Regions from separate parts of the Sutcliffiella cohnii genome, predicted to be linked through region 3. Evidence: riboswitches for the same ligand, from Rfam matches in the RefSeq annotation. Region 3 holds a riboswitch; each other region holds the start of a gene.
What was found. Region 3 has a riboswitch for thiamine pyrophosphate ahead of tenI (thiazole tautomerase TenI). Riboswitches for the same ligand answer to the same signal wherever they lie in the genome.

Region 1: another riboswitch for thiamine pyrophosphate. It lies ahead of thiT (energy-coupled thiamine transporter ThiT); the one in region 3 lies ahead of tenI (thiazole tautomerase TenI).
Region 2: another riboswitch for thiamine pyrophosphate. It lies ahead of tenA (thiaminase II); the one in region 3 lies ahead of tenI (thiazole tautomerase TenI).

What each region holds. Positions count from the first base shown of each region.
Region 1 covers NZ_CP018866.1:1,920,312-1,925,539, forward strand. The annotation lists gene hutI (imidazolonepropionase) at 1-136, shown strand, start outside; gene hutG (formimidoylglutamase) at 126-1,088, shown strand; TPP riboswitch at 1,154-1,255, shown strand; gene thiT (energy-coupled thiamine transporter ThiT) at 1,320-1,856, shown strand; gene BC6307_RS09490 (NAD(P)-dependent oxidoreductase) at 1,919-2,791, opposite strand; gene BC6307_RS09495 (ATP-binding protein) at 3,010-4,866, shown strand; gene BC6307_RS09500 (sodium-dependent transporter) at 4,892-5,228, shown strand, end outside.
Region 2 covers NZ_CP018866.1:1,143,510-1,148,737, forward strand. The annotation lists gene BC6307_RS24725 (hypothetical protein) at 23-190, shown strand; gene BC6307_RS05570 (FAD-dependent monooxygenase) at 287-1,468, shown strand; gene tenA (thiaminase II) at 1,673-2,365, opposite strand; TPP riboswitch at 2,510-2,613, opposite strand; gene BC6307_RS05580 (phytoene desaturase family protein) at 2,817-4,067, shown strand; gene BC6307_RS05585 (RNA polymerase sigma-70 factor) at 4,073-4,960, shown strand; gene BC6307_RS05590 (hypothetical protein) at 4,957-5,228, shown strand, end outside.
Region 3 covers NZ_CP018866.1:763,459-768,686, reverse strand. The annotation lists gene BC6307_RS03705 (thiazole synthase) at 1-171, opposite strand, end outside; gene thiS (sulfur carrier protein ThiS) at 174-377, opposite strand; gene thiO (glycine oxidase ThiO) at 374-1,501, opposite strand; gene tenI (thiazole tautomerase TenI) at 1,498-2,115, opposite strand; TPP riboswitch at 2,413-2,518, opposite strand; gene BC6307_RS03685 (energy-coupling factor transporter transmembrane component T family protein) at 2,581-3,378, opposite strand; gene BC6307_RS03680 (ABC transporter ATP-binding protein) at 3,356-4,786, opposite strand; gene BC6307_RS03675 (ECF transporter S component) at 4,841-5,228, opposite strand, start outside.

The DNA.
Region 1 (5,228 bases), 1.2 Mb from region 3:
AGGACGTAAAGCAAATGTAGTTGTATGGAATGCGCCAAACTATTTATATGTTCCTTATCATTACGGGGTAAACCACACGAATACAGTTTATTTAAACGGAGAAGAAGTAGCGAAAGGTGGGGCCTATGTTGGATAAGGAAACGTTTATTCAAAAAGCTGGCAGTCCACTGTTTACAGATCGCTACTACAAAAAAGCAGCTTCTCTGTTACAGGAGTGGAATGGCATAGAGGAGATAAAAGGAACAGCCGTTATTGGTGTTCCTTTATCCAAGCCATCTATTAGTCATTCTGGGGCATGCTTCACTCCTGCTACTGTAAGAAAACTTTTTCACAACTATTCAACATATGCAGTAGAGACTAGAGAAGACCTGCAATCTAGTAAACTTACCGATTGTGGAGATGTGCTCATGCATGCAACAGATATAAAAGAAAGCTATCGCCGCATTGAACAAAGTATAGAGAAGCTAATTAGGGAAAATCCGTCCCTACACCCTATTTTTATAGGTGGGGATCATTCTATTACTTATTCGCTAGTAAAAGGAATGAGTAACGCAAAGGCCGGTACAATTGGTGTTATTCAATTTGATGCACATCATGACTTAAGAAATACGGAAGATGGTGGGCCAACTAATGGTACACCATTCAATAGGTTACTTTCGGATGAAGTCCTTCAAGGTGCCCACCTAGTACAAGTGGGGATTCGAAACTACTCTAATAGCGAATATTATCATCAATTTGCTCTTGAGAAAGGTATTCGTATTTCTACGATGAAAGATGTTCAAGAAAAAGGGATATTGTGTGTTATAGAAGAATCGCTGGAATATTTACAAGGCAAAGTGGATCATATTTACATCTCAGTTGACATGGATGTACTCGACCAAGCATACGCTCCAGGTTGTCCAGCATTAGGTCCCGGAGGCATGACTTCTCGTGAATTGTTAGAAGCTGTATATAAGGTAGCTCAACACGATAAAGTGTGTGGAATAGATATTGTAGAAATAGATCCAACAATCGATTTTCGGGATATGACGAGTCGTGTAGCGGTTCACGTTATGCTAGAGTATTTACGAGGAATCGATATTTCATAGTGTTCCAATTAAAATTTTCCCCTTTTGTTAAAATTATGTTACAATATTGATTGGAAAAGTAAATGAAAGTCCACTAGAGGTGCCGATAAGGCTGAGAGAGGTGAACACCTTAACTCTTGGAACCTGATCTAGTTTATACTAGCGTAGGGAAGTGGTTGTTATTTTATTCTAACCGTTTCTAAATGTTCCTTTAATCTAGCCTTCTAGTGGATACATGAAAGGGAGAGACAGATGGAAAGAGAACGTTTAGTCACAATGGTAGAAATATCTATGATGGCAGCACTTGCAGTTATTTTAAGCTATGTGAAATTTGGTGCGCTTTGGGCGTACGGTGGATCTATATCTTTAATTATGGTTCCAATCTTTGTTATTGCTTTTAGACGAGGTTGGAAAGCGGGGGTTGTAACCGGACTATTAGTAGGGGTTATTAATTGGTTAACAGGAGGTTATGTTGTTCATCCTGCGCAACTTATTCTAGATTACCCATTACCATTTGCACTGTTAGGATTCGCCGCTATTTTTGCCGTAAAAGGAGTAACTATTCGTACAATTGTAGTTGGTATGATATTTGGAACCGCATTACGTTTAATAAGTCATTTCCTTTCAGGAGTAATTTGGTTCGGTGAATATGCTCCAGATGGAATACCGGTTGTATTATATTCTATTATTTATAACTTGTCTTATTTAGTTCCAGAAATGCTTATTACAATAGCGATACTAGTAATTATATATAAATTTTATCCGAAGTTTTTTAAAGCAAACGCTTAAAACTTATAAAGCTGCTTCTATGCGAGGAAGCAGCTTTTTATTTTACTATTAATACATTAATATTACATTTCCCATAATTTATACAACGCTTGTGTACCGCTATTTTCTTCTCCTTTATTGGCAAGCTCTTCATACATATCGATAGCTAAAGAAAGCCCAGGCAGTTTTAACCCCATTGCTTCAGCCTCAGCTAAGGCAATCCCCATATCTTTAATAAAATGCTTCACATAAAAACCGGGTTCAAAATCACCTGCAAGTATTCTAGGTGCTAACTTACTAAGGGAAAAACTATTTGCAGCACCAGTCGTTATCGTTTCTAACACTTTCACAGGATCTAGCCCAGAGCTCTTTGCATATGCAAGTGATTCACATACTCCGATCATATTTGTGGCAATCGCAATTTGATTGCACATTTTCGTATGTTGTCCTGAGCCAGCCTCACCTTGTAATACGATATTTTTACCCATTCTTTCGAACAGAGGTAGGCATGTTTTATATGCATCTTTATCACCACCTACCATAATGGTAAGGCGAGCTTCTTTAGCACCAACGTCTCCACCTGATACAGGTGCATCTAAACTATAAATCCCTTTTTCTTTTGCTGCTGCATAAATCTTTTTTGCTAATGAAGGCGTTGATGTTGTCATATCAATGACGAAAGAACCTTGCTTTGCATTTTCTAATATTCCATCTTTTCCGAAATAAACTTCTTCAACATCTTTTGGGTAACCAACGATTGTAATCGTATATTTCGCATCAGCTACAGCTTCAGCTGGGGTAGAACACCATTTTGCTCCAGAGCTTATTAAATTTTCTGCTTTTTCTTTTGTTCTTGTGTACACGTTAACATGATAGCCAGCTCTTAATAAATGGCCAGCCATACTATTCCCCATTACCCCAGTACCTACGAAAGCAACAGTTTCTCTATTGTTCATGAACATTTCCCCCTTGTTATGTATACGTCATTACCATATATTTTATAGTAAAATATAAAAAATCCAAAGTATTTATTTCTGTAAATGAACAGGTGATATGCAAAAAAAAGACATGAATCTACATATTGATGAAAAAGTTTAGAAAAAATTCGGAATATATTGTATAATTAAAACCAAATTAAATATATTAATATATAAAATGATTAGGGGGGGAAGTTATGGGATATTACCATTCTCCTGTTCAATCTGAAATAGACCAATCTGATCCAGATAGTAATAACATAAGCTTATTTTTAGTAATTGACCAATTGGGAAAGATAAAATATTGCTCAACTTCTAGTGAGACATTATTAAACATGGACAATTCTAAATTAATTGGAAAACCTATTAGAGAACACATTCATCAAGAAGATCTATATTTAGTTGAAAATTTAGTTGAACAACCTACCAATTCTGCTTCTTTTTTAGTAAGGTTAAAAACTGCAGATGGATTTTTGTGTGGAAAAGCAAATATAGTTTCTGTTGGTTCCTCAGCTAACATAAATGAAAGAGAGTGGCTGTTCACTTTTTCACAAGTACCAGGTTGGTCACCTACTAATAATAAATTATATAGAGAAAAAGGGTATACTCGCTATGAGAGTAATGCATTGGGAGATAAACCACTGATTGAAAATTATGCTCATGACCTTATTGAAAAATTACCGAACGGTGTTTTAATTATTGTTGATGGTAAAGTGGAGTATATAAATTGGACTGGATGCCAACTATTAGGTATACATAATCGAATGCAAATTATCGAAAAAGATGTTTACCGGTTTATTGATCCAAAGTTTCATGATATTGTAGAGCATCGGCTAACTTCAGTTGCGCGTGGCAAAAATGTTGGTTTAATGGAACAACAATGGATTAGGGCTGATGGAAGTTTAATTGATTTTGACGTGATGTCGACACCGACGATGTTCCGTGGTAAAATAGCTTCATTTGTCGTATTAGTAAATATTGCACACCGAAAAAATTTTCAAAATATCCTCCAAAAAAGTCGAGAGAGGTTCCGAACATTAATACAAAATACGATTGATACAATTGGTATCATTTGTGAAGAAAAATGGGTGTTTATTAATGAGTCGGGGTTAAAAATGCTGGAAGCAAACAGTTATGGTGAAATTATTGGTAAAAGTATTTTTCACAATATTGCAGAAAATCATTTTAAAGATATTTGGAAACGTACAGTTAATAGTAGTAAGCATGAAAAGAAACATCCTTTATTTGAACAAGCATGGACGACTTTTCAGGATAAAAAGTTGTACACCGAAATGGTGGCTATCCCAACTACATATTTAGGTAAAAAAGCACTTCAAATTATTGTCCGTGATATTTCTGAGCGTAAAAAAGCAGAAGAATTAATGGTACAATCTGAAAAACTTTCGGTCGCAGGTCAATTAGCTGCAGGCATTGCACATGAAATTAGAAACCCGTTAACGGCTATAAAAGGATTTTTTAAGTTAATTGAATCTGGGAACTATCATACTTCTGATTATTATCAAATAATTAATGGAGAATTAAATAGAATTGAGTTAATATGTAGTGAGTTATTATTATTGGCGAAACCGCAAGCTGTTCAATTCCGTACAGTTTCAATTAGTGCATTACTTAAAGATGTGACGTTATTATTAGAAACACAAGCAATTATTAATGATGTTTGGTTTGAATTTGATTTTCAAATTGAAAAGGACTATGTAAAAGCGGACGGTAACCAATTGAAGCAAGTGTTTATTAACATTATTAAAAATGGTATTGAAGCGATGGAAAATGGTGGTACGTTATCGGTTAGAACAGCTGTACAAAATGGTTTTCTCTCTATCCTGATAAGTGATGAAGGACCTGGTATTTCTGAAAAAGTCTTAAGTAAGCTAGGGGAACCTTTTTTTACTACGAAAGAAAACGGAACGGGATTAGGACTAATGATTTCCTTTAATATTATTAAAAACCTTAATGGTTCCATTGAAATTGAAAACAAAAAAGATAAAAAGGGTACAACATTCAACATACAGCTTCCTTTGGAAGGGTACAACTAAGTTATACAGTAATAGGAGTGTATTTATGAAGCAACGAGAGCAATGGTCATCAAAGATAGGTTTTATTTTAGCTGCCGCTGGGTCGGCAATCGGTTTAGGTGCCATATGGAAATTTCCTTACATGGCAGGAACAAATGGGGGGGGAGTATTTTTACTTGTCTTTCTTCTATTTACTATTATTATCGGAGCTCCAATGTTGTTAGCAGAGTTCATTATTGGCCGTTCTACGCAGAAGAATGCAATTCATGCATATAAACATTTAGCACCTAACAGTAAATGGCATTATATAGGAGTGCTTGGTGTGGTCGCTTCCTTTATTTTGCTTTCGTTTTATAGTGTGGTAGGTGGTTGGATTGTGACAT
Region 2 (5,228 bases), 380 kb from region 3:
CTAAGACGTTGGGAGAGGGAAAATGTTTACGTTTGAAGAAAAGAAATACATGTTGTCCGTTTTAAAAAAGCAAAAGACAAAAGCATTTTTTAGAAAAACGCCTGAAGTAAACGATAGATTAATTGAAAAACTAGAACAAATGATTCGTAACGAAGAAGTGAACGAACGTGAATTGAGAAACAAATTTTAATTCGAAGAGAATCATCAAAAAGGTGCGCAAATAGAACATTTCGCACCTTTTTAACTTAAAGGAAACTTAGTGAAGTTATGGGAAAGAAGCAAAGAGGTGGTCAGTTTGGAGAAATCACATAATGAAAAGTCTGCGACTGTAATTGGTGCTGGTATAGGTGGCCTTTGTACGGCTATTGCTTTACAACAGAAAGGATGGAACGTTTCTGTTTACGATAAAGCTACAGAACTCAAGGATGTTGGTGCAGGGATTGTATTGTCTGCGAATGCCTTAAAAGTGTTGGGAAAATTAGGACTAGCACTTGAGATCAGAAAAAAGGGTGCCCCGGTTAAAAAGGCCGAAATTAGAACATGGGACGGAAAACCACTAGTGAATGTACCTGTTCATGAACAGGCACAGAGATATGGGAGTTATAGCTATTTAATATACCGTCCCAGCTTACAAAAAGTATTACATGCGGCATTATATGAGAATACAGTGAATCTTAAAAAAAGATTAGTACATATAGAACAGCGTGATTCAAAAGTAAGTGTAGGCTTTGAAGATGGCGAAGTAGTTAAAGATAATTTAGTCATTGGTGCTGATGGGATACACTCCGAAGTTAGAAAAAGGGTAATTGGTCCAAGCCCTTTACGTTATTCTGGTTTTACAGCTATTAGAGGAATTTCTGTCTATGAGGATGCACGTTTCCCTATGGAACTAGGTGGAGGTTTCGAAGCATGGGGCCATGGAAAAAGGTTCGGGTTCTCCCATTTAGGAAAAGGAAGAATCTTTTGGTTTGCAGCTATAAATAGTGAAAGTGGCACTATTATTAATTCCCCTCATCCAAAGAAAATCGCTTTAGATCATTTTAGCGGCTGGTGGGAGCCAGTTACTAACATGATCGAAGCAACAGAAGAATCGAATATAATTGTTCATGAAATTTTTGATAGAAAACCGATGAACACGTGGAGTAACGGAAAGATTACACTGCTCGGTGATGCTGCCCATCCGATGCTACCAAATTTAGGACAAGGTGGGGCGCAAGCGATGGAAGATGCATTAGTGCTCTCTCGCTGTCTTGACGATTACCCGAATGAAGTTGAGAAAGCATTAAAACAGTATGAAGAAATAAGATACGGCCGAACTGCTAAAGTCGTAAAAGGTTCTAGAGCAATGGGAAGAATGATGCAACTCGAAAATCCAATTGCAATTTTTATTAGAAATCAACTGTTACGGAACAGTCCAGACTCTCTTAAAATGAAACGGTTAGAATGGCTTCTAGGACACGAAGTATAGGAGCTAGTAATTTGTGATAGAAGTAATAAAGTATGCCCATAATATGAAACCGTCAGAGCATCATCTTCATATAAAGAAGAAGCTGAGTTAATGAGATATAAAGATATGGGTTAGGTATATAGTTACATAAGCTTCTTAAATCAATTTTAAAAAAGCGTTGTGGATATTAATCCAAAACGCTTTTTTAATATCTACAAAGATGATCTATATAACTTGAATAGATTTAATTGGCACAGGCCATGTTTCTTGTGTATATGCCATTGTCCAAAATTGATGCTCTAACTGTGTGCTCGTAATAAAGTGGTCACGCATGCGTTTTTTTTCGTATTCACTAGCTTTGGCCGCACAAGCATCTATTTTATCCATAAATGTTTGTGTGATGGTGCTAACTTCCTTGTCACCATAAAATGTAATCCATTCGTAGAAAGGGTGAGTTGGTGTCGGTTTTACTTCCTTTATCAGCTTTCTACCAATTTCCCAATACGTCCAGGGACAAGGTGCTAGTGCAGCAAGTGTTTCGCCAAGTGTACCGTTTGTAGCAGCCTCCATCATATGGCGTGTGTAATGATGGGCGGTTGGAGCAAGTGGAGCTTTTTGTAAATCCTCGTACCGAACACCTGCAACCTTACAAAAGTTATTGTGCGGATGTATTTCTGCATTTAAGACAAACCCTATTTGCTCCTGGAAAAACGTCATATCTTCTCTGTCTGTACATTTAGAAACCGCAAGACCATAAATACGGCAAAATGTCGTTAAGTATTCATAATCTTGTTGTACGTAATGAATGAGTGCTTCTTTCGGTACATTTCCTTCTCCAATTCCTTTTACAAAAGGATGTTCAAAAATTGCTTCAAAGATTGGGTCTGCTTCCTGTCTTAACTGTTTTGAAAATGTCATGTAGTATTCCTCCTCCAAATTAATATAAGAAGAACACCCACATTCACCCATGGAAGACAATGCGAAAGGGGGTACGCATGAGCTCTTTTTACAACATAAAAAAGCTCCTCTTCCATGGAAAAGAGAAGCATGAGCATACGAAACGTACTCGATGCACCACTTTCCTCCGCTGGTATAAACCAGATCAGGTTCAAAGGGTCCGACGCGTAAAGCGACGTCTCAGCCTATTGGCTCCCCTAGTGGATATCCTATTCCATATACTACATGAATTTAGACATTATTCAATATACAATTGGAAAAATAGTTAATTTTTACTAAAATGTATCGTGATGCTATGTTTTTAATTGTTACTATAGAAATAAGTAGTAAACAAAAAAAGAAAATTAATCTCAAATCTGTCACAAAATAAATCAGTTAATCGTCTTGTTTGTAAAATAGGAGGATGATAACAATGAAGAATACAGAAAGAAATTGTGTTGTAATTGGTGGAGGGATTGCTGGACTTACTGCTTCTATTTATTTAGCACGTGCAGGATTATCCGTTACATTAATCGAAAAAACTAAAACAATAGGTGGTCGGGCAAAAACAGAAGTGATGGATGGTAGTTATGTCAATCTCGGACCACATGCCTTATATTCAAAAGGAAAAAGTTTAGAAATATTAGCGGAATTAGGCATCTCTCCAAAAGGAAATAGCCCTGCCATCGGGGGAAAGGTGTTTTACAATGATTCACCGTATAACCTTCCCGCCAACCCTTTCTCTGTATTAACTAGTGATTTATTTAGTTGGAGAGGGAAAATGGAATTACTCCGCTTTTTTATACTTTTACAAACAAAAAAATTAAAGAGCAACCGAGAGATCTCCGTTGACCAATGGCTTCATGAAAATATAAAGGATGAACGTGTTCAGAAATTTATTCTCATGCTTATACGTTTATCTTCTTACTGTAACGACCCTGATAGGCTTCGTGCCGAAGTTGCATTTAAGCAGCTGCAATTAGGAAAAGCCATTTATGTTCATAACGGTTGGCAGTCAATTATAGAGGAGTTAAAAGAGAAAGCGGAAAAATTAGGTGTCATTATTCAAGCGGGAGCCTCCGTTCAACAAATAAAAGGGAAATTTCCACAGTTTGAAGTGAAATTAAGTAACAATAAATCAATCTTCACACCATATATTTTATCAACAGCAAGCCCAAATGAGTTGAGGAAATTCCTTCAGGGCTATGAAATAGATGCAATCAATGAACTTATACCAGTCCGGGCAGCATGTCTGGATATAGTGCTAAACAAAACACCGAATCCTACAGTATCATTCGCCTTGAGCATGGACCAACCACTCTATTTTTCTAATCATTCCAACGTCGCAACATTAAGTGACAATCAAAGCCACTCCGTCATACACGTAATGAAATATTTGAGCATTAATGAACCTAGAACGGATTTAAAACAGGAGCTCGAACAGTTTCTTAGTCGAGTTCAACCAGGCTGGGAAAAACATGTTATATCAAAACGTTACCTACCGAACATAACAGTAACTAATAGCATGATGAAAAAACAAAAAAATGAAATGGAGCAGATTCCAGGGTTATTTATTGCCGGAGATTGGGTTGGCGCAGAGGGAATGTTAGTTGACAGTTCTTTTTTTAGTGCAAAGCAAGCGGCCATGAGCATTATTGAATTAAATGAAAAAATGGGAGTGTAGCGAGGATGGAAATGGAGGAAGCATATACGCAGTATAAACCGCTACTTTTATCCATATCTTATCAGATGGCAGGAAGTATGACGGAAGCGGAAGATATCGTTCATGATATTTTTATAGATTTTCATAAGATTGATAAGAACAATATTAAAGATTATAAATCGTATTTGTGTAAAATGGCCACTAATCGAACGATTGACCATCTAAAATCCGCGAGTAAAAGAAGAGAACATTATATCGGACCGTGGCTCCCTGAACCGTTAAATACAGATCAAGATCCGCTGCATTCTATCGAACAACATGACCAACTCTCCTACGCGCTCCTAACACTACTAGAAAAACTTAACCCGGTTGAACGTGCAGTATTTGTATTAAGAGAGGTATTTTCTTTTTCCTATGATGAGATGGAGAGTTTCATAGGAAAAGAGGCGGCAAACTGTCGGAAAATATTGAGTAGAGCGAAGAAAAAGCTGCATTTTCATGAATCTAAAAAAAAGAATAATGTAGGTAGGGATGAAGAAGAAAAACTAATTAATCAATTCGTTTCTGCCGTAACGACTGGAAATACAGACGAACTATTTCAACTACTGAAAGAGGACGCAATTTTATACAGCGATGGTGGCGGCAAAGTTACCGCAGCAATATTTCCGATTGTTTCAAGTAAACGAATCGCTCGATTTATATTTGGCTTATTACAAAAATACAGTGATGATACGTCGTTATCCATACAAATGACACTAATCAATGGCCAGCCAGGACTTTTTATCAGTAGTGACCGAGAACCGAGCAGTGCCGTCTGTTTTGAGATTACAGATCAAAAGGTAACGCAAATATTTGTAATTCGCAATCCAGAAAAATTAACGTATATGTTGGAAAGTGGGAGGGGAAAAAAATGAACCTATTTATTCGTATCATAGAAATATTGTTAGGCACTATTTTTCTCGGAGCAGGACTTAACGGATATGTGGTTTTATTCGGATATGAGCCGTTTGCTCCTACAAGTCCAGCCGCCATGGAGTTTTTAGGAGAGGGATACTTTTTAGCGCTTGAAAAGGGTGTAGAAATAGTTGCAGGGATTTTACTTATAGTTCGTAAATATGTTCCATTAGCATTAACTGCATTAGCAAGCATAATCATTAATATAGTCGCATTTCATATTTTTGT
Region 3 (5,228 bases):
TTCTAAAAAGTTTGGTTGACTCGGTTCAAAGATGTTCATGCGACGTACCGCAAACGTTAAAATTTCTGATTCGGATACCGCAACCGCTTCTTTTTGTACTTCAAAGCTCGGGTATTTACCAGTTCCTAATAATAAACGTGATTCAAATTCATATGGTCCAATTTTTAACATGTTCATCCGCCTCCTACAAAATGTACTAATTCTAATTGATCGCCTTCTGCTAACGTAACTGATGGATGCGATTCTTTTTGTAAAATATCTCGGTTCTTTTCTACAATGACTACCTTTTGATCAAGGTGAAAATGTGCTAGCAAATCTTCTACTGTTCTAATATCATTAGGTAACTCTATTAGTTCACCATTTATCGTTACTTTCATGTTGTTATCACTCCTTTCAATCGTTCAAACGTAAACGCCTGTAAATAGGAAGGTAGTGTACGACCATCCATCATATCCGCAATAAGCTTTCCACTAATTGGGGATAGTAAAATACCGTTCCGATAATGACCTGTGCAGATAAATACGTTTTCTATTGTTGGGTGCACTCCAAGAAACGGTAACTCATCTATCGTTTGCGGTCGTATTCCAGCCCACGCCCTTTCAAACTGAGCTCGTTGAATATCAGGCAAAATGTCTATGGACGCTTGCATCAAGGAAGAGATTCCCTCAACTGAAACATGCTCCGAAAAACTATTAGGAATAGAAGTTGCACCAATAATTAAACGGTTTCCACTTTTCGGGACTACGTAACACCGTTGTGAAAAGATGGTACTTTTAATGAGAGGGCGTTCTGTAATGACAGACATACACTCACCTTTTACCGGATAGGTTGGTAGGTTTATATTCGCTTCCTTCAATAAACGGGCACTCCAAGCTCCATTTGCAACAACGATGTTTTCCCCATAAAAATCACCTATATTCGTATGAACACCTGTTATTTTTCCGCTCAACTCGGTGAACGAATATACTTCTACGAACTCTTTAACGGTTGCACCGAGGGCGACCGCACTTTTGCTAAATGCCTGTGTAAGTTGTATAGGGTTAACATGCCCATCATTCGGTATGTCCATAGCTCCGATGATACTATCACTTAATGATGATTCCATTTGTAGTGTTTCCTCACGGTCGAGCCATTTTGTATTCTCTCCGAATGAACGTTGTGCTTCAATTACAGATTGTAAATGAACTTTTTCCTCATCTGTTTTTGCGACTTTCAGCATGCCTTCTCTAACAAGCTCGATATCGATACCACACATCTCTTTTAACTCTTCTTGTAATCTAGGAAACATTTTTCTACTTTCCCTTGCTAGTTCAAACATTGGTCCAACTTCCGTCAACTCTACTTGAGCACCTAGCATCCCTGCTGCCGCTTTTGACGCTCCTAGGCCAACGGTTCCTTTTTCTAAAAGAAGGACGTTTCTCCCTGACTTTTGTAAATAGTAGGCTGCTGCATTTCCGATCACTCCACCACCAACAACGATTGCGTCCCAATTGTTATTCATTTCTCTCCTCCTTCCACATAGCTGCTATGACTTTCTTGAAACCTTTTTGCCATCAATACTGGGTTTTTGCTCTCCATTATTCCACTCATCACTGCAACACCGGAGGCTCCGGTGGAAGCTACTTGTTTTAAATTCTTTGGTGTAATTCCACCAATACCGATAATTGGAACAGAACTTTTCTCAGTCATTTCTTTAAGATTATCTATCCCACGTGGTTGCTGCCCAAGTTTTGAGGATGTAGTAAAAATATGGCCGTATAGTAAAAAGTCCGCACCGTTTTTTTCTGCATATGCTGCTTCTTCTATCGAATGGACAGAGCATCCAATTTCTAACCTAGGAAAAGATTGCTTTACTAACTGTACGTCTAAACTATGAAACGCAAGCTGAACACCACGCACCGAAAATGCTTGTGCAACATCAACTCGATCATTTACGATTAATTTGTTTGCAGGAACTCCACTTTTTAATATTTGTTCCAGTAATTGTGCTAGCTCTCTTGCCGTTTTTTCTTTTTCGCGAATATGTATTCTGTCTACATATGGATGGATACTTCTTAAAATGTTTGTTAACTCTTCGTTCGTTTTCTTTCCATCTGTAATAACATGTAGCTTCATAGATTGATAATCTCCTTTGTAATGCATATAGCGTTGACACTTACCTTAAAATCTACCTGTAAACTATGGAGCCTTTAGAGATAGTCCGTTCCTCTTCGCTGCGTGAACTTGCTTTCCGCGGGGAGGGAGTCAAGTTCCCTCCGCTCCGATCCACTCTCTGTTTTAAATATTAGTACTACAATCTTTACTAAAAGACGTCATAGAACAAATCCTTACTAGCATAATACTAAACAAAAAACCACTCTTTTCGCCTAAGCGTAAAGAGTGGTTTGTATGAATGAATAGTATATTTCTATACAATATATTTACCCACTTCCCTACGCTGGTATTAACCAGATCAGGTTCGAAGGGTCTGGAAACAATTTATTCCATCTCAGTCATTTCGACTCCCCTAGTGAAAAGTTCTTATTAAATTGTGTAAATAAAGTATAGCATACTAACCAATTTTTTAAAATAAAAGTGAACTTAATATCTAACATCCGTTATCGAAAAGTAAGGGAAAAAGGTAGCTGAAACAAAAGAGATAAGTAATACCATTAATAAAACTGTTGTAAATATTACGTCATTTTTTGAGTACTTTACTTGATAATAATAGGTGCGATTTTTTTGTTGTGAAAATTTTTTTGCTTCCATCGCCACTGCGATTCGATGCGCCCTTCTGATGCTTTGTGATAATAAAGGTATACTATATAAAGTGACCTTTTGTATGATAGCTTTCATACCTTTTTCCTGTTTAATCCCTCTAACTTTTAACGCTTTTTGTAAAGTAAAAAATTCTTCTACCATAATTGGCAGGAGCCGAATAGACGCGAGAAAACTGTAAGCATACTTTGGCGGTAGCTTCCATTGCTGCATAAGAGAATAAAATAAAAGAACCGGCTTCGTTGTTAGCGCGAATAGTAAACCTAAAAACGCAAACACTAATGCTCTTAATCCAATATGAACTCCTCGATAAAAGCTTTCTTCACTTATGTGAACAATTCCTAATTGAAACCATGTTGTATCACCTTTACCGAACAAAATCATCGTCACAGCAGAAGAGAAAAATAGAATGGTAAATGGTAGGAGAAGAACGACCTTTACCTTCCAACTATGTCCCGTTGACGTTATATAGAGCAATAACATAAATAGTGTCATATTCACTAATACATTTATGTTATGTATGAAGAGGACTGCTACAAAGAGGAGGACAATTGCTATTAACTTGAAACTCGGATTCACTCGATGCAACCACGTTTCGTTAACTTGTAATGACCATTGCATCGTGTACGGACCTCTCTTTCTCTATTACTTCTACTACTTCTCCACTCTCCACTACTAACACTTTATCTGCAAAATGCTCAACAATATGCTCATCATGTGTAACCATCACAACACATACCCCCTCTTCTTTGAGCTGTTGTAACCATTCAAGCATCGAAAAAGTATTTCGACTATCCTGGCCGAATGTAGGTTCATCTAAAAGGAGTACACTCGGACGATGTACAACCGCTGATGCCACACTTAGCCGTCTTTTTTGTCCAGTTGAAAGCTCGAAAGGGTGTTTTGTTCGTACATGTGTTAAATGAAAATTGTCGAGCAGTTTTTCTACTTTATTATTTCTCTCTACTTCCGATACACCTTTTCGCAATAGCGTATATCCGATTTCCTCTTCAACGGAATGCGTAACAAATTGAAATTCAGGGTTTTGAAAAACAAACGTCACTTCTTCTTCGTAATTTTCACCGAAATAATGAAGCTCACCATTCGTTTTTAAAAGCTTTCGAATCGCCTCTAATAGGGTACTTTTTCCTGCGCCATTTTTTCCGATAATCGTTGTCCATTGACCTTTATGGAACGTAACATCCTCCACTGAAATTTTACACTCTTTTCCTCTAAAACCCTGAAAATCGTGTAGAGATATAATCGATTCTCCCTTTTCTGGATTTTGGTTTAAATTAGTTGGATCAATCACTTCCTCCCAAACTCCGGGATACCAAATGCCATATTCTTTTAACTTTTCCTTGTATTGCGAGAAAACTTCTAAAGTAGCTCCGTCCGCTATGATTGTTCCTTTATCGTCAAAAACGACTACACGCTCTACCCAATCTAACAGATAGTTTAATTTATGCTCGACAATAATGACTGTCTTTTCTTCTCCTACCCGTTTAATTGTGTCCCACACTTCCTTTGTTCCTTCTGGGTCTAATAGCGCCGTTGGTTCATCTAAAAATAAAACATCTGGTTCCATTGCTAACACAGAAGCAATCGCTAGCCTTTGTTTCATTCCACCAGACAGTTCATTTATTTTCGTGTGGGGGTGTGGAAGCTCTAAGCCTACTTCGTTAAGTAAGTAATTTATTTTACAGTCCATTTTTTCTCTCGGTACCGCTAAATTTTCAAGTACAAATGCAAGTTCCTCGTCTACATAAGGCATGCAAAACTGAGAATCCGGGTCTTGGAACACATAGCCCCAAGACTCCGGTGTTATTATGTTATCCGCACGCATCGGTACTTCCATTACAGTCGGTATTAACCCAGAAATAACCTGTAATAGGGTTGATTTCCCACACCCTGAAGGACCGAGGAACAAAATTTTCTCGCCGTGTTTACAAGAAAAAGAGACATCGTGGAAAAGCATTTCATCCCCTGCATATTTTAGACGTAAATTTTCCACTTTAATTTGTGTCATGACTCTCTCCTTTTAATGCGCTTTAATTTAAACGTTTCAAAATCCCTCTTTTTGCTATTTACTCAAAGACTCATAATCTTCTTTACTAGCTGGTCTTAATAGTTTCGTTACCCCTGTTTTTTCTAATGCTTTCACTAATGCATACGCAACAAAGCCGGTGAAGAAAATGCCGCCTACAATGCGGAAAAATACTTTTAATGTCACACTCCACCATACTAAATCTAATAAATATCCTCGGAACAAATCTAATAAAAGTGACCCTACCGCTGAACTAGCTCCAGCAAGAGAAACGACTAATAGATCAAATCGTTTATAGCGAAAGGAGGCAAACACTGCTTCTGCAAATAATCCTTGTACGATTCCGTATACTAGTACGATTACACCGTATTCTGACCCCATTAATAGTTCACCAGATGCCGCTGCCACTTCTGCTAAAAATGCA